3 regions of the Leuconostoc sp. C5 genome follow, and region 3 is predicted to be linked to each of the others. Evidence: riboswitches for the same ligand, from Rfam matches in the RefSeq annotation. Region 3 holds a riboswitch; each other region holds the start of a gene.
What was found. A riboswitch is a leader RNA that binds a small molecule or an ion and turns the genes downstream of it on or off. The one in region 3 is predicted to bind thiamine pyrophosphate.
Positions count from the first base shown of each region.

Region 1: linked by a shared signal. The riboswitch ahead of RHP56_RS03800 (ECF transporter S component) and the one ahead of thiM (hydroxyethylthiazole kinase) in region 3 are both predicted to bind thiamine pyrophosphate.
Region 2: linked by a shared signal. The riboswitch ahead of RHP56_RS06995 (nucleoside 2-deoxyribosyltransferase) and the one ahead of thiM (hydroxyethylthiazole kinase) in region 3 are both predicted to bind thiamine pyrophosphate.

Region 1 covers NZ_CP134351.1:743,023-749,297, forward strand. Annotated here, with positions in the region: gene RHP56_RS03785 (energy-coupling factor transporter transmembrane component T family protein) at 1-436, opposite strand, end outside; gene RHP56_RS03790 (ATP-binding cassette domain-containing protein) at 433-1,806, opposite strand; gene RHP56_RS03795 (thiamine-binding protein) at 1,837-2,130, opposite strand; gene RHP56_RS03800 (ECF transporter S component) at 2,127-2,708, opposite strand; TPP riboswitch at 2,988-3,077, opposite strand; gene RHP56_RS03805 (tRNA (adenine(22)-N(1))-methyltransferase) at 3,329-4,018, shown strand; gene RHP56_RS03810 (Nif3-like dinuclear metal center hexameric protein) at 4,015-4,800, shown strand; gene pepT (peptidase T) at 4,845-6,080, shown strand; gene RHP56_RS03820 (YjzD family protein) at 6,133-6,275, opposite strand, start outside.
Region 2 covers NZ_CP134351.1:1,382,871-1,389,145, reverse strand. Annotated here, with positions in the region: gene argH (argininosuccinate lyase) at 1-194, shown strand, start outside; gene argF (ornithine carbamoyltransferase) at 194-1,210, shown strand; gene RHP56_RS07000 (phosphoketolase family protein) at 1,295-3,661, opposite strand; TPP riboswitch at 4,040-4,147, shown strand; gene RHP56_RS06995 (nucleoside 2-deoxyribosyltransferase) at 4,257-4,727, shown strand; gene RHP56_RS06990 (thymidylate synthase) at 4,752-5,759, shown strand; gene RHP56_RS06985 (class I SAM-dependent methyltransferase) at 5,833-6,275, shown strand, end outside.
Region 3 covers NZ_CP134351.1:439,348-445,622, forward strand. Annotated here, with positions in the region: gene RHP56_RS02370 (branched-chain amino acid ABC transporter permease) at 1-295, shown strand, start outside; gene RHP56_RS02375 (branched-chain amino acid ABC transporter permease) at 295-1,269, shown strand; gene RHP56_RS02380 (ABC transporter ATP-binding protein) at 1,241-2,026, shown strand; gene RHP56_RS02385 (ABC transporter ATP-binding protein) at 2,023-2,736, shown strand; TPP riboswitch at 2,774-2,864, shown strand; gene thiM (hydroxyethylthiazole kinase) at 3,009-3,788, shown strand; gene thiD (bifunctional hydroxymethylpyrimidine kinase/phosphomethylpyrimidine kinase) at 3,781-4,614, shown strand; gene thiE (thiamine phosphate synthase) at 4,607-5,245, shown strand; gene RHP56_RS02405 (NAD-dependent succinate-semialdehyde dehydrogenase) at 5,365-6,275, shown strand, end outside.

The DNA of each region.
Region 1 (6,275 bases), 300 kb from region 3:
AAGATTCACCACGCATTAAAGCTGCCGTTCGGATAGTCTGGACTTCTTGTTTAACACGGGGCACAAAGGATAATGCACCGCGAAGACCGTAGACAAAAGTGGTTGGCACACGAAATTTTTGTTCGAGTGTGTCTAGAAGCAAGATCATGTCAGTTGTAAACGAAAAAGCCGCTCCTAGGAATATGTAGGCAACAATTCGAGTCATCATGATAATTGCCATTTCATGGGAACCAAAAGTTGTAAATGATGTCCATGCACCTAAGACAGGCAAGATAGGCATGGCAATTAATAGCAAATAACGTTTCCAAGACAGTTTTGAAAAAACAAGATAAATACCAGCAATAATCGCTACAACAACATTGACTTGATAATTAAGGACAAAAGTTAGTTCGATGCTAACGATAAGTATAAGTAGAAATTTAACACTTGGATTCATAAAAAATGCTCCATATATTGTAAAGTTCGATTAGATAGATGCAAATGATAATCAATGATTGGGCGTAGCTGATCTAGTTGGTGGCTAATAATAATAAAATGTTGCCGTCCATTATCTGCGATTTCTCGTAAAATTTCGCCTACAACCCGAACGGAATCTGTGTCCAGACCAGCAATAGGTTCGTCTAACAATAATATTGGTGTGCCAACAATTAACATCACCAAGAGTTGAACTTTTTTCTTTTGCCCGCCAGAGAGCTGATAAACGACATGATCTTGTAGCCCATCCAAATTTAAGCGCTCTAAGTAACGAGTAATGACGTTTTCGGACCATTTTTCTGGTTGTTGCGCATGTTGCATGCTCAACGCGATTTCCTCACGAATCGTCATTCGTAAAAACTGCCGTTCTGCATTTTGAAAGATCAATGCTACTTGTTTTGCATATTTAGCAGCATTAAATTTTTTGATATTTTGATCTATATACAAAATGTCACCCTGGTAGGATTTTAGTCGAGTTAGCGCATTGAAAAGGGATGACTTGCCTGTGCCATTTGCTCCAGTAAAGAGCGTAATTCCACCGGGAGACAAAGGTAAATCAGAAATACTAATTAATTGACGTTGCCCCACTAAAAGTTCAAAATTTTTTAATTGCAAAACACCTTCTTTAGGTAATTGCAGGTGGACATTTTGTTCCGGTAAAATACGATTCTGAAAGTTACTAACAGTTGCTACTTTTTTGTGGTGTATTTCCCACACATGATCAACAAGTGGCTCGTACCCATGTAAATCATGATCAGTGATTAATATAGTGGTTTGTCCCTGTATTTGTAAATCTTTCAATTTAGCTAATAGGTCTTGGCGAGATTGGCTATCAATATTTGCAAAAGGTTCGTCTAATAATAAGAAATCACTTTGCATTGCAACAATGATAGCCAATGCAACTTTTTGTTTTTCACCACCTGATAAGGTGTCAATGTCTTGATGAGTTAAGTCTGAAATACCAACAAATTCTAGAGCGTGCGTTGCACGTTGCTTGATATCAGAAGGATGAACTTGCAAGTTTTCTAAAGTGAAAATCAATTCATCCAGTGGCGTTTTCATAACAAATTGGGTGTCTGGATCTTGAAATAAAAAACCGACGACTCTGGCTTTCTCGTTAGCCGGTAATGTGGTAACTGCTTGATCATTAACAAGTACTTCACCTTTTAGTTGCGGATATAATCCTGCAAATATTCGGAGAAGGGTTGATTTTCCAGAGCCAGAGGGACCAATTAGCAGGTTAAAACTATTGTGAGATAGTGACATGGTGGTATCATCAAGTATTTTTGTATTGCCATATGACAAACTGATATGTTTTAAATGAGTAACCATAATAATTCCCTATGTACGCGGAAATTCCGCTTATTTATATTTATCTGTTTTCTTTGCAATGGTTAAAACATCAGAATCTGTAGCCATGTTTATTTTGCTGTATACCATAACAGGGATGTCACTAATTTCTGCTGCAACCTTGGGCAAATTTTTTAAAATATCCATTAGTTGATCGTAATCACCTTCGAGAGTTGATTCGAAAGCACCTACCTGATAGTTGACACCACTCTTGTCAATATAAGCAATCATATGATCAACTATGCGAATGACTTCTTCTGTGTCAGCTGTCATCGGCAATACTTGGACCGCAATACTTGATATCATGAGACCACCTCGTTTTTATTGACCTCTAGAATACCTGATTTAGCAACTAATTTTTGTGTGAAGTAAACGATAACTCCTGCAAAAATAGCTGCTGAAATGAGGCGAGTAATAAATAATCCAATCAACAAACCAAATGAGTAGTCAGCATAACCATTACGGAACAGGTCCCAAATAAACGTCACAATGGTAACTGTGATGACAGACATTGACAAACTCGTTTTGTCCCAACGACGGTAGCCAAATACAGCAAATCCAAGTTCGGTACCAAACCCTTGGATTAATGCAGAAACAACGTTCATGACACCCCATTGAGAGCCAAACACCATTTCAATTGTGCCGCCAAGTGTTTCACCTATAATTGATGCGCCAGGACGACGTAAGATGAACCCAGCCATCGGACCAGCCATTAGCCAAGGACCCAATGTTGCATCATTAGCATATGCGCTTAATCCAAATGGTGTTAAAAAGGCAGCGATGACATTATAACCAAATGCCCAAGCCCAAAATATAAATCCAAAAAAAACACCGATTAGTGCGATGAAGATAACATCGCGAAGTGACCATTTGTTTGCAGACATTTGCAAAACCTCCTAAAATTTCCGATATTAACCAATAGGTGCATGAGCTATACAACTGTTTACATGACTTATTGGTTAATAATTGATGTAACCGAAATCACCGCAAAATCGGGTGTAATTAGAAAAAGCCAGACTTCACAAGGAAGACTGGCTTGAAAAATTGTGGTCATGATCTCAATGCAGAAACGTTACTTAACAAACTTGTGTTATTTCATCATCATATATTATAGTGATAACGTTACAAAACATAGTACCGTCAAGATATGTCAGTTCATTAATACATTTTCAAGTAAATCTCCCTACGCTAGTATTAACTAGATCAGGTGTGATGGGTTTTATCTCAGCGCGACGGCACCCCAGATTTTGGTGTTTTCAGTTATTTGTGAAAAGCTCACGCCTAGAGTGTAACACAAGACAAATTATCGTGCAAACTATTCGTATGCAATAGAATTTAATCCCAAAATTATGTTATATTTTCTAACATTCTAATGTTTTTAATTATGAAATTTGAGTATGATATAACTTGTGGTCTTTATTAATTAAAAGTACATGATATCAGCGAGATATTGACTTATTTGTTATACTAAAATGAGTAAAAAAAACAACTCTAAGGATAGAAAATGGACAGTATTCATCTTTCACCACGGCTTGCAGCTGTGGCTTCATTTGTACCCAAAGGCGCAAGGTTAGCCGATATTGGCTCTGATCACGCCTATTTACCTGCTAATCTATTAATCAATAACAAAATATCGTTTGCGATTGCTGGTGAGGTTGCTAAAGGACCTTACGAAAATGCGCAGCACGAAATTGTTCGAAGAGCGTTAACCACACAACTTGAGGCGAGATTGGCGAATGGATTAGCGGCAATTAAAGATGAGGATCATATTGACACGGTCACAATCGCTGGTATGGGTGGTGTCTTAATTACAGATATATTAGAAGCGGGATTTTCAAGAGCAAAACGTTTTGAAACGCTTATACTACAACCTAATACTGATGAGCACATTGTGCGAACATGGCTAAACAATCATCAGTATAAAATTAACGACGAGGTTATTGAACAAGAGGATAACCACTTTTATGAAATTATGATTGCAACAAAGGGCACCCAAAGTTTATCAAGCCTCGATAAAAAATTTGGTCCTGTCTTGCGAAAGAGAAAAACGTCAGTTTTTGTTGCTAAATGGCAGAAAGAATTGGATCGTATCGACACAATTTTTGAAAATCTTGAATTTGCTGGAAAAGCTGATTCACCCATTTATCAAGATTGGAAAAAAAAATATCAGCAAATTCAGGAGGTTATCAAGTGATTGCACAAGAGTTAATTGACAAGATTGAACTTTTTGCGCCGAAACAATTAGCTGAGGAGGGTGACCCCACGGGACTGCAAATTGGTGATCCTAAGCAGCCTGTACATCGAGTAATGACAGCCCTTGATGTTCGTCCAGAAGTGGTTCAAGAAGCAATTGATAATCAGGTCAATTTTATATGGGCACACCATGAGGTCATGTTCTTCCCGGCGAAAAATCTAGACTTATCACAGCCTCAAAATCGAATGTATGCAGATTTGATTCAACACCATATCGTTGTTTATGCTTCACATACTAATATGGACAGTGCACAAGGTGGCATGAATGATTGGTTGGCCGAAGCACTTGGTATTCAAGATGTAGTGCCTTTAGTACCAAATGTAGATAAGAAAACTGGTCTTGGCAGGATCGGACAATTAGAGCAACCAATTTCTGTACAAGAATACGCTGTGAAAATTCGTGATTTGTTTCATGTTCAAGCAGTGCGTGTTATTGCTAAAGATGTGACAAAGCCAATTCAAAAGATCGCTGTGCTAGGTGGAGATGGTGGCCGTTGGTGGCGGGTTGCGCAACAAGCAGGAGCTGATGCCTACGTCACAGCCGATGTCTACTATCACGTTGGGCATGACATCTTGGCTTCAAATTTTATTGTGATTGATCCTGATCATCATATGGAAGCTATTGCTAACGAAAAAATGGTTGATAAGGTCAAAGAATGGTTTGGTGACACTGTTGATGTAGTTGCTACAAAAATTAATACAGATCCATACAAATATATTTAGTTAACGGTTAAAACAGTGAGCAAATGCTCAAAAAGGAGTAATATATGACAAAGTATCCTGAATTGACAGAACGTTTTTTGAAGTATGTAAAGGTAGATACACAATCTGATGAGAACTCAGAAACAGTTCCGTCATCACCTAAAGAGGTCGCTTTTTTGGCAGATTTAGCTGAGGAGTTAAAAGCTATTGGTTTTGAAAATGTACGCACCATGAAGGATGGTTATGTATTTGCGGAATTATCAAGCAATATTGATGACAGTGCTGTACCCACAATTGGCTTTATTGCACACGTTGATACTGCAGATTTTAATGGGGCGAACATTAACCCACAAATTATTGAAAATTACGACGGCCAATCGTCAATTAAGTTGGGAAATAGTGGTTATGAATTGACAACTAAGGAATTTCCTAGCTTAAAAAAATATGCGGGACATACGCTAATTACAACTGATGGTACAACACTATTAGGTGCTGATGATAAAGCTGGAGATGCTGAAATCATTACGGCAGCTCAGTATTTAATTGCACATCCAGAGATCAAGCATGGTAATTTGCGATTTGCTTTTGGACCAGATGAAGAGATTGGTATTGGTGCCGATCATTTTGATGTTGAAGCATTTGGTGCTGACTTCGCTTATACAATGGATGGCGGACCGTTAGGCGAGCTTGAATGGGAGACATTTAATGCTGCGAGCGCCGTTATCACAATTCAGGGACGAAATGTTCATCCAGGAACTGCAAAAGATACAATGGTTAATGCCATTCAACTAGCATTTGATTTCCATGAACAACTTCCTGTCCATGATCGCCCAGAAAATACTGAAGGAACAGAAGGATTTTGGCATCTTCTAGCAGTTGACGGTAATCCTGAAGAAGCAACCCTGCGATATATTGTTCGTGATCATGATCGAAATATATTTGAAGAACGTAAGCAAAGATTATTAGATATTGCCGATGCCTTTAATCAGAAATTAGGGGAAAGGCGTATTAAAGTTGTATTGAAAGATCAATACTATAATATGGGTGAAATCTTGAAAGATGATATGCGTTCAGTTAATTTGGCTGAAAAAGCGATGAATAACTTAGAGATTAAACCAATTATTGAGCCTGTCCGTGGCGGTACCGATGGTTCAAAAATAACTTTCCTAGGGCTACCAACACCAAATATTTTTGCCGGTGGCGAAAATATGCATGGCCGTTTTGAATATGTTTCTACAACTGTCATGGAACAGGCAACAGACGTCATTTTAGAAATTGTAAAACTTGCACAAGAAAAATAACTTTTAGATAAACAAAAAAGAGCTCAACTGAGCTCTTTTTTGATCTTGTGATTTATTCTTCAGACGCAACTTCTTTTGGTGCAGCTGATCCTGAAATTGCTGGAATTGCAACTAGCGCAACTTCACCAACAATGACAGCAATGACAGCAACAGTAACAAAATCATAAGTACTAGAATTCAATTGGGATACAATAT
Region 2 (6,275 bases), 940 kb from region 3:
TTCAATCAAAAATGCCATTACAAAAAATGTCTCTGTCTGATTTGCAAGCCGTAGCCCCACAAATAGAAGAAGACATTTACGACAAACTACAATCTGAAACAGCAGTTAACCGACGCACTTCGTTAGGCGGTACGGCTGTTGAAAATGTTAAAAAAGAAATTGTAAGAAATAAAAAAGTTTTGGAGGCAAGGTAATGCATTCACATTTTCAAGGAAAATCTTTTCTTAAAGAAATTGATTTTACAAAAAAAGAGCTAGAAACATTCATCGATTTGGCTGCGCACTTCAAGTATTTAAAGCAAAATAATATACCGCATAAATACCTTGAGGGCAAAAATATTGCCTTGTTGTTTGAAAAAACTTCAACGCGTACGCGTTCTTCTTTTACCGTTGCTGCAAATGACTTAGGCGCTCATCCGGAGTTTCTAGGTAAAAATGATATTCAATTTGGCAAGAAAGAGTCCCTGGAAGACACGGCAAAGGTTTTTGGGAGCATGTACGATGCAATCGAATATCGCGGATTTTCGCAAGCTACAGTGGAAGGATTGGCCACTTACAGTGGCGTGCCAGTCTGGAATGGGCTGACAGATGATTGGCATCCAACACAAATGTTAGCTGATTTTCTTACCATTAAGGAACAACTAGGTCACATAGCGGGTATTACCTTAGCCTATATGGGTGATGGTCGAAATAACGTTGCTAATTCTCTGTTGGTAACAGGGGCAATATTAGGTGTTAATGTGCATATTGTATCACCAAAAAGTTTGCAACCAAGTGAAGAAATTCTAAATATAGCCAACCAAAAAGCTGCTGAATCAGGTGCAAAATTGCTTGTTACAGATGACATTGATGATGGCGTAAATGATGTTGACGTCTTGTACACGGATGTGTGGGCTTCGATGGGTGAAGAAGATACGTTTGAAGAAAGAATAAAGTTATTATCACCTTATCAAATTAACGCAACATTAGTCGAAAAAACAAACAACGAACAGGTAATTGTGTTACATGATTTACCAGCATTTCATGATTTGAATACTAAAATGGCGCAAGATATTTATGACAAGTTTGGTATTAAAGAGATGGAAATCACTGATGAGGTCTTTCATGCTTCATATGCGCATCAATTTGAGCAAGCAGAAAACCGGCTACATACAATTAAAGCTGTCATGGCAGCAACTTTAGGAAATATGTTTATTCCGGAGCTGAATTAAAAATAGCAACAAGAAAAAGGAGCCTAAATAATTAGGATCCTTTTTCTTGTTGCTTTGAATTTCTAATGAAATAACAGAAAGAGGTCACTTAAGTGGTTGCCAGCGCCAATCTTCTACTTCGGGCAAGTCCGTTCCCTTTGACCTAGTATACGCAACGTGTAGGTCGAGCTTATCGGTCATTTCTTGCACGAGGGCTGCTTGCTTGGTGCGAATATTTTCTGGCAAGAGATTAATAGCAGCTTTAACTAAATTAAATCGATCAATTTTGTTAAGAACACGCATATCAAATGGTGTTGTAATGTCACCAACTTCTCGGTAACCATGAACTGCTAAGTGGTGATTGTGTCGTTTGAAGAAAATAGATTCAATCATTGGTTCATAGCCATGGAATGCAAATAATACTGGTGTGTCAGTAGTGAAGTAAGCATCAAATTCATCATCACTTAAGCCATAGCTGGCATCGGCCCGTAGTTTAAATAGATCCAATACATTGATGTAACGTATTTTTAATGATAGTATGTGTTCGTGCAAAATTTGTATTGCTGCTAAACTTTCTGTCGTTGGTTCAGAACCAGCTGAAGCAATAATAATATCAGGTTTTTCACCTTTGTCAGTACTTGCCCAATCAATGACACGTAATCCTTGCGTAACAAGCTGTTTGGCCTCAGTAGGTGAGAACCACTGTAAGCGGGGATGTTTGCTGGCCACAATATAATTAATCTGTTGCGTTGCTTGCGCAGCATGTTCAAATGTTGCGACCAAGCTATTAGCATCCGCTGGGAAGAACTCGCGAATGAAGTCTGGTTGCTTTTCATACAACATTGTTGTTACACCAGGATCTTGGTGTGAGTAACCATTATGGTCTTGTTGGAAAACAGTTGAATCAGCAATAATATTTAATGCCGGCACGTCCTTACGCCATGAAACGTCATGAGAATGATTCAGCCACTTAAAATGTTGCACAATCATGTCATCAACTTCACGAATAAAGACCTCATAACTGGCAAAGAATCCATGACGACCGGTTAGCGTATAAGCTTCAAGCATCCCCTCATCATAATGCTCTGATAACATAGAATCAATAATACGGCCTTCAGGTGCCATGAATTGATCATTAGGTTCTTTGATTGGTAATAGCCATTGGCGATTAGTTGTTTCAAAAATGTCTTGGAAACGATTAGAAGCTGTTTCATCTGGGCCAAAGCCACGGAAGTTAGTAGGATTAAGTTTGATGATATCACGCAAATAGTCGCCTAACAAAATAGCATCTTGAGCTAAGTTATTGCCTGGCTGATTATTTTCTACCAAATAATTGTCAATGTCAGGTAAAATCAAAGGTTTGATAATACCAGCATTGGTGACCGAATTATTGGCCATACGTAGCTCTTTTTTCGGTAATACTTCTTGGATAGCTTGTGTTAACTGACCGTTTTCATCAAATAATTCATCTGGTTTGTAAGATTGTAACCAATCAACAAGTTGTGGTATATATTCAGGATGATTTTGGTCAGCAGGAATTGGAATTTGGTGTGCACGAAATGAATTTTCAATTGGCTTGTCATCCCAAGTTTTTGGCCCTGTCCAGCCTTTAGGTGAACGTAAAACAATCATTGGCCAAAGTGGTCGTGTAATCTCTTCATTTGTCTGCTGAACGGCTTTTTCTCTAATGTCTTTAATCTCAGTAAATACTGTGTCCATGGTTTTTGCCATTTCTTCATGAACTTGCATAATCGGTTTGTCAAAAGAACTTACAAAGTAAGGGTGCCATCCCAGACTGTGGAAATACTCGGTTAGTGTTTCATCAGATTCTCGAGAGAGAACTGTGGGATTCGCAATCTTGAAGCCATTTAAATTCAAAATTGGTAATACAGTACCATCATTTTTAGGATTCAAAAATTTATTAACATGCCATGAAGTGGCTAGGGGTGCCGTTTCTGCCTCACCATCGCCAACAACAACCGCAGCAATGAGGTCTGGATTATCCAATACAGCACCAGCACCGTGCAAGATAGAATAGCCTAAAGCACCACCTTCATGAATCGATCCAGGTACTTTAGGATCAGCATGTGAAGCAACGCCACCGGGGAAAGAGAAACGCTTAAACATTTTCTGCATACCCGCTTCATCCTGTGTGATTTCTGGAAATGCTTCGGTATAACTACCATCAAGATAAGCATTTGAAATCATTACTTGTCCGCCATGGCCAGGCCCCTCAATGTAAAACATATTCAAATTAAATTTATTAATAGCACGATTTAAATGGGCATAAATAAAGTTTTGACTAGGAATCGTGCCCCAGTGCCCGATTGGGTGAATTTTAACTTGTTCTGCCGTTAACTTTTCCTTAAGCAATGGGTTATCTAACAAATAGAGTTGTCCAACTGACAAATAATTGGTAGCTCGCCAGTAGGCATCTAAATTGTTCAGGTAATCTGTTGAATCGATATTCATTTGATACTTCCTCCAATTTGTGACAATGCATACACAAGGTGCATGCTAAGATTGCGTAAAAAATATTGCAAGATATAAAATTAACTTTGCAAAGTATAGTGAAAAGTTCAGAAATAAATTGATAATTAATCTGAACCTGGCGAACACCAATTCATTATCAAGCCGTGTTTTTACATATTCATCGTAAAGGTTGTTTTTTAAAAAGTCAATACCAATACATTAATTGGTACGACCCAATTAATGTATTGGTATTGACTTTTATGGTTATAATCGCGTCATAACGGGAATTAACGTCTTAAAATGACTATTTGGTAAAATAATTTGTTTGCATACTTCTGAACAAGTGTGTTACACTCGATTTTGTTATTAGTCGATTAATTAACATACTAGGGGTGCTTTTAAAAAAGCTGAGAGAGAAGAGATAATCTTTGAACCCTTTGAACCTGATCTGTAGCAAGCAGCGTAGGAAAGTATGAATATATGATTTTTTTGCAATCATATAAACAGCCATACTATATCTAAGAGCGTTTGCAATATAACTGTTATTATTGCAAACGCTCTTTTTCTATGTGTTGAAAATTTAGGAGGCAATTTTGTGAATCAACGTGTTTTTTTGGCGGCACCTTTCAAACAACTTTTGAATCAAAACAATCGAGTCAATACGGAAACTACACAGGCACTGCAGCAAGTAATGCAAGTGTTAGAAGATAAAGGAATGTTTGTGGATAATGCGCACAAACGAGAGAATTGGGGATTAGAAATGATGACCCCCACTCAATGTACAGATGCTGATTTTAATTCCATAAAAAATTGTGATGTTTTAATGGCTTTTCCGGGTAGCCCAGCATCACCAGGTACCCATATTGAAATTGGCTGGGCGTCAGCATTTCATAAAAAGATTATTTTGCTTTTAAAGAATGATGTTGACTATGCATATTTGATACGTGGTCTTGGTGTAATTGGGGACGTAGAGTATATCTATTACGAAAATATGAATAGTTGCCTTTCACAAATAAGTAATGTGATAGACAATTATCTACAACACAATAAAGTATTGTCAAAGTAGCGTTGAATGAGGGAGTTGAGTTAAATGACAACATATGAAACCTTTGATGATGCCTATATAGCCGAACTAAATGAAATATATCATCATGCAGAATTTTTCAATGAGCCCAGAGGATTTAGTAGTCGGGAAAAATTAGGTGTTAATTTTAAAATTGAAAATCCCGTACAGAGAATTGTATATAGCCAAACGAGAAAAACAAATATTATCTTTAATTTTGCGGAGGCATTGTGGTATCTAACAGGAAACAATAGCTTGTCTTACATCAGCTATTACAATAAACGAATGCCTGATTATTCAATGGACGGGCAAATACTAACCGGTACGGCATACGGCAAAAAGCTGTTTCATTTTGGGGAACAAAACCTAAATCAATGGCAGAACGTTAAACAAGAACTGCTAAATGATGCTGATTCGAAACGAGCGGTAATCCAAATATTTGATGCGCACGAATTAACAATTAATCAAAATTTAGATGTATCTTGCACATTGGGATTGCAGTTCTTAATTAGAAATAACCAACTTAATATGGTGGCTTACATGCGAGCAAATGATGCGTTTCGAGGCATAGTAAGTGATATTTTTTCATTCACCTTTATCCAAGAATTTATGGCACGAGAGTTGAATCTTAAAGTTGGAAAATATTACCATAGCGTGGGCACAATGCATATTTATGAACCTGATAATCAGTGGGTGACGCATGTGCTCAATGAATCAAATGAGCAAACATTTATCTCTCCTAAAATGCCGCAAGGAAATAATTGGGCGATGGTACATGAGCTAATGCATTATGAAGAAAAATTAAGAAAAAAAGAATTAACAATGAATTGGGTGGACATTCAACAGACTGAGTTATCGTCGTATTGGCAACAAATATTGGCCTTATCTAGTATTTACCAAATGATTTATTATCACGAGGAAGTGGACCAGGTGTTATTTGACCATCTTTTGCCAGTATATCAACATCTTTTGCTGAATAGATGGCCAACAAAAATGAGTAGAGGGATGGTGTCCAATGACAGAAAATTTATTTAAGGATGAAGTTGTGGCTAATCAGTTTAACGACTATAATGACGTATTAGAATAGGTTTTGGGATATAATTTTGTTTTGTCGATTTTTAAATCGACTCAAGCAAAGAAAATATTAGACTATGGATGTGGCCCTGGAAAAGTTTCGCTGCGTTTAGCAAACCAACTATCAGCCGATATAGTTGCGGTTGACGAGTCTGCTAAAATGATTGAAATTGCGAAAAGAGAGCGTAAGCATCAGCAAATTGATTATAAAATTGTTAAAAAAGATAATTTAGATTTTATCTCTGATAATTCAGTAGATGGTGCGATTGCGTGCTATGTTTTTATTAACAATCAGTCTGAACAACGAATTTTAAAGATTATGAGGGAAATTTATCGAACATTACGACCAAACAGTCACTTCATCATTTTAGATACTAATCCAAATACCACGGGTGTACCATTTTCAACTTTTCAAAATGGTGAACCGGGGAAATCTTATAGTTATGGTGAAGAACGTGTTGAAAAGTTGAATCTGGA
Region 3 (6,275 bases):
TGGGTCAGCATTGGCGGCGGCTGGTGGCGTTTTGATTGGATTATATTATAACAGTATTGACCCATTGATGGGTATGACTCCTGGGTTGAAAGCTTTTGTTGCCGCGGTTTTGGGCGGTATAGGCATTATTCCAGGGGCAGCAGTAGGTGGTTGGCTAATCGGTATATTGGAAACAATGGTTCAAGCGACAGCTTTTTCAGATTACAAAGATGCGATTGTGTATGCAATGTTGATTGTCATATTGCTTATTAAACCGACTGGTATTTTAGGGAAAAACAAGCGGGAGAAAGTTTGATGGATCAAGCGCATATTAAATACACGTTATCATGGGCATCTTTGGCTGCAATGGGGTTCATATTGATATTCGTAGCTCAAATGGTTGGCCTTATTGGTCATTATGGCATCACAACGATTGTACTTATCGGCATTAATATCATTGCTGCACTGGGACTTAATCTAGTGGTTGGTATTTCAGGGCAGTTTTCGTTAGGGCACGCTGGATTTATGGCTATCGGTGCTTACGCGACAGCATTAGTTATGGAAGTTGTTCCTGGTATCATTGGCTTTATTTTGGGAATGGCTGCAGGCATCGTAGTCAGTGGCGTAATTGCCTTAATTGTTGGTATTCCAACTTTGCGTTTACGTGGTGATTATTTGGCTATTGCAACATTAGGGTTTGCTGAAATTATTAGAATTGTCATTATGAACTTGAAAATAACTAACGGACCAGCTGGTATTTTTGGCATCGCACCTTTTGTGAGTTGGCAATTAGTTTATATACTAGCAGTTATAACATTGATTATTGTGGTCAACTTTGTTCGTAGTATGCCTGGGCGAGCCATTATTGCCGTTCGTGATAATGAAATTGCTGCCGAATCCTTAGGAATTAATACAACTAAGTATAAGGTAATTGCTTTTGTGACAGGGGCATTATTTGCTGCTATGGCTGGTAGCTTACGTGCAAGTTTCATCCAATCTATTGCGCCTAAAGACTATGCTTTTATGCAAAGTATTATGATCTTAATTATTATTGTGATAGGTGGGATTGGCTCAATGAGTGGGACAGTTGTGACAGCAATTGCGTTAGGTGTGTTAGACACAATGTTACAAAATTTTGGTTCCTTGCGTATGGTCATCTACGCTGTTATTTTAATTGCTGTGATGCTGGTTAGACCTCAAGGTATTTTTGGTAGTCGAGAACTATCATTAAAGAAATGGTTATTTGATGAAGGAGACGGACATGGCTCAGACAATACTGAAAACGCGTGATTTAAGTATCCGTTTTGGAGGTGTAACTGCTGTTGATGGTGTTAATATTGAAGCTGCCGAAAATGAGTTAATTGGTTTAATTGGGCCAAATGGTGCGGGTAAAACCACATTATTTAATTTACTAACAGGTGTATATTCACCTAGTGAGGGAGAAGTACTCCTATTTGATGGTCAGCAGTTAGCTAATGTCAATCGTCAATCTCCTGCAAAACGTGCTCGATTAGGCGTTGCGCGCACTTTTCAAAATATTCGCTTGTTTGAAAGTCGAACAGTATTAGAGAATGTTATGATTGCTATGAATTCTAGTACTCAGGCACATGTATTCAGTTCATTGTTTCGTTTACCTTCATTTTATAAAAATGAAGAGCAACTAAAAAACGAAGCTCGTAAGCTGCTAAGTATTTTTGATATGCTGGAGGTACAAGATACGCTGGCAACAAACTTACCATATGGGCAACAACGACGTTTAGAAATTGTGCGGGCATTGGCCACAAAACCTAAAATCTTATTTTTAGATGAGCCAGCAGCTGGTATGAATCCACAAGAAACGGCTGATTTAACACGTTTAATTAAACAAGTTCAACAAGAATTTAAGATGACAATTATTTTAATTGAGCATGATATGAACCTTGTTATGGCTGTCAGTGAGCGATTATATGTATTAGAGTACGGTAAGTTATTAGCCAGTGGCACACCATTAGAAATACAGCAAAATGCCGATGTGATCCGTGCATATTTGGGAGAAAATAACGAATGAGTGCATTACTGACAGTTGAAAATTTAAACGTAAGTTATGGTGCCATTAAAGCGGTACAAGACGTTAACTTTGTGGTGAACAATAACGAAATCGTATCACTAATTGGTGCTAATGGCGCTGGGAAAACTACAATTTTACGTACGATTTCGGGCTTAGAAAAACCCACTAAGGGACGTATTTTATTTGAAAATCAAAACATATTGACTATGAATTCAGAGCGAATTGTCTCAAGTGGAGTTGCTCAAGTGCCAGAAGGACGTCGCGTGTTTTCTGGCATGACTGTTCAAGAAAACCTACAGTTGGGTGCTTTTACTCGAGGCAAGGGTATTAACTTGAAAGATGAATACGCACTTATTTACGATCAGTTTCCAATTTTAAAGGAAAGACGTAATCAAGATGCAGCGACTTTATCTGGTGGTGAACAACAAATGCTAGCCATGGGTCGCGCATTAATGGCAAAACCAAAATTGTTATTGTTGGATGAACCTTCCATGGGCTTGGCACCGCTATTTATTGAGAAAGTTTTTGATATTATTAAAAATGTTAATGCACAAGGAATGACAGTATTAGTAATCGAACAAAATGCGAATCAAGCGCTAAAAATTGCGGATCGAGGCTATGTTTTGGAAAGTGGAAAGATTACGATGACAGGTACGGGAGCAGAGCTACTTGCATCAGATGACGTGCGCAAAGCATACTTAGGCGGTTGATTATTCATATGGATTCAGGTACACTGAAGTAGAATTAAATAAATATCTGGGGTGCCCAAGCTGGCTGAGAGATACCCATTGAACCTGATTACGGTAATTCGTGCGAAGGAAGATTATAATAATGAACTATTCTAGTGTATAAATATGCCTATTTAGCCGTTAACTAATCTTTTCTGATAGTTAGCGGTTTTTTTATTCATTAATGTTAATTTTTAAAATTAATGAAGATATTTGTTTAAAAACACGAAGCCAAACAAAAAAGGAATTTAATCATGAATATTACAGACATTAGAACGAAATCACCTCTTGTCCTTACTTATGCAAATTTTGTTACACCACAATTTGTAGCTAATGTAGTTAATGTTGTTGGTGCCTCACCGTTAATGAGTCGCGAGCTAGCAGAATTTAAGGAATTAGCCGGAATTGCCAATGCGGTGATTATTAACACAGGGACGCTTCAAAAAGTAGAAATTAACGATATTATTAAACTTTCTCAGGAAGCATACCAATTAGGCAAGCCAGTCGTATTAGATCCGGTTGCTGTATCAGTTCCATTTAGGTCTAAAGCCATTACACAATTTTTAGCATCTGGTCATGTTGATGTTATTCGTGGTAATGCAGCCGAAATTGCTTGGTTTGCCGATATTGATTTTGCTAGTCAAGGTATTGATGCTACTGGAAAAGGTGACGTAATTGAAATTGCACAGCGTGCCGCCAAAAAAACAGGTGCAGTGATTGCGCTAAGCGGGGCTTGTGACGTTGTCAGTGATGGTCAATACACACAAACACTTGATATAAATGTTGAACAATTATCTTCTATTGTAGGTACAGGAGATGCCTTATCATCATTAATTGGTGCGTTCATTGCCGATGGGCTAAAGGTTCCTAATGTGATGAATGCAATGGCTACATTCAAACTTGCTGGACAAAAAGCCGCTACAAAAACGAATCAACCAGGTTCTTTTACAAATCAATTATTAGATGAATTATTTGTTATTGATAATATCGATGTTCAAAATTTTATTAAGGAAAGTGTGCTGAATCATGGTTAATAAAACACCCCAAGTTCTAACAATTGCTGGTATGGATAGCAGTGGTGGCGCTGGAGTTAGCGCGGATCTAAAGACGTTTGCCGCCCAAGGTGTTTATGGCGCTAATGTTATTGTTGCTCTAACAGCACAAAACACAATGGGTGTACAGCAAGTTTCGATGACTTCACCATCTATGATCCATGCCCAATTAAAATCAGTGGCTGATGACTTAAAAATAAGTGCTGTAAAAAGTGGCATGCTTGGTGATGTGCCCACAGTAGAATCAGTGTCTGAATTTTTACAACAAGCAGATTTTGGTAACTATGTATTAGATCCTGTAATGGTTGCCAAGGGAGGCGCTCACTTATTGAGTGATGAGGCCATAGTTGCTATTAAGTCTAGTTTGATACCGCTGGCAACGCTCATTACGCCTAATATGCCAGAAGCTGAAGTCTTAAGTGGGTCAAACATTACTAACCATGAAGATGTGATGCAATCAGCTTCAAAGATACAACAATTAGGAGTTGAAAACGTATTATTAAAAGGTGGACATGCCTCCGGGAAAGATGTTTATGACTATATTCTATTGGCTGATGGTAGTCATTTTTGGCTTAAAAGCTCACGGGTAGATACAATTAGAACTCACGGGACAGGGGATACAATTTCTGCGGCCATTACTGCTCGTTTAGCTTTGGGAGATGATATGAAAACGGCTATTATTCATGCAAAAGCTTATGTTGATGCTACCATTCGTGAAGGTATCGATGTTGGGCATGGGCATGGACCGCTTAATCACCAGGCAAGAATGACTGACAGGCATTTTCCAGAGGTGCTAGAAAATGTTTGATCCGAGCATATTAGTAAATTATTTTGTATTAGGAACTCAGGACACCAATGGAGAGAGACATTTTTTTGAAGTCTTAGAGGAAGCACTGCAATCGAAAATCAGTGTGTTTCAATATCGAGAAAAAGGGCAACTGGCTTTAAGTGGATCAGAGAAATTACGAGTAGCCAAAAAAGTCCGGCAACTAACAGCTGACTACCATGTACCATTGATTATTGATGATGACATTCAACTAGCACATGAAATTGATGCAGAGGGTGTTCATTTTGGGCAAAAAGATGGCGATATTATCAATAATATTCAATTAGCTGGGAATCTAGCTGTTGGGGTATCGGTGTCTGATGACAGCCAATATAAAAGAATAGAGAATATTAAAGGGATTGATTATATCGGAATTGGTCCTGTTTTTGCGACGGTAAGCAAAGCTGATGCAAATCCAGAGATTGGGGTTGAAGGTTTAAAATATTTGACAAGCAAAAGTAAATGGCCAAGTGTGGCAATCGGTGGAATATCGGAGACAAATTTGTCATCAGTTTTATCTACGGGTGTTAACGGTGCTGCTGTAATCAGTATGATTAGTCAAAGCGCAAATATAAGCGCTACCTTAAAATATTGGCGTTCATTACATTTATAAATAATGTGTTTTGCTGAAAATATCACAAACAAAATATACTTTGCGAATGAATAATGGTGTTATAGTAGGGGTGTTTAGAACAGAAATGTAATTTGTTAATTGAAGAAAGGTCGAATAAAATGAGCTATCAAACAATTAATCCCTTTAACGACGAAGTTATTCAAACATTTGACAATCATGATGACGCTTATGTTGAGAAGGCAATTGCCGAAGGTCATGCATTGTATAAAAAGTGGCGCAATGACCCGGCTAGTAGTCGCGCAGAGATATTAAACAAAATTGCTGACTTGATGGAAGAAGATGCTGATCATTTAGCTAAGGTACTTACTATTGAAATGGGTAAGCGATTTGTCGAGGCTCAAGGTGAAGTAGCATTAAGTGTTTCAATTGCTCGTTACTATGCCAAAAATGGTGCAGATTTCCTTAAGCCAGAACCAATCAAATCCTCGATGGGGGATGCGCAAGTAATTTCGCGCCCCACTGGGGTATTGATGATGGTTGAACCATGGAATTTTCCTTGCTATCAAATTATTCGTGTATTTGCACCAAATTATATAGCTGGAAACCCAATGCTTTTGAAGCATGCAAGCAATACGCCAATGGCTGCATCAGAATTTGAAAAAATTGTTGAACGTGCTGGTGCACCTACTGGTGCGTTTGCTAATTTATTCATTGATTACGATCAAGTGAATAAAATTATTGCTGACGATCGTGTACAGGGAGTGGCGTTAACTGGTTCAGAACGTGCCGGACAATTAATTGCTGCCGAAGCTGGTAAAAATATGAAACAAAGTTCGCTTGAACTTGGTGGAAGTGATCCATTCATTGTTCTGGATGATGCCGATTTATCTGAGATTAAAAAGATTATCGGGGGTGCTCGTTTGTACAATGCAGGACAGGTATGTACTTCGTCTAAACGGTTTATTGTAACCGAAAAAAATTATGATGCGGTACTTACAATGTTAAAAGATGCCTTTGCTGAAGCAAAACTAGGCGACCCATTGTTGGAAGATACGACATTAGCACCATT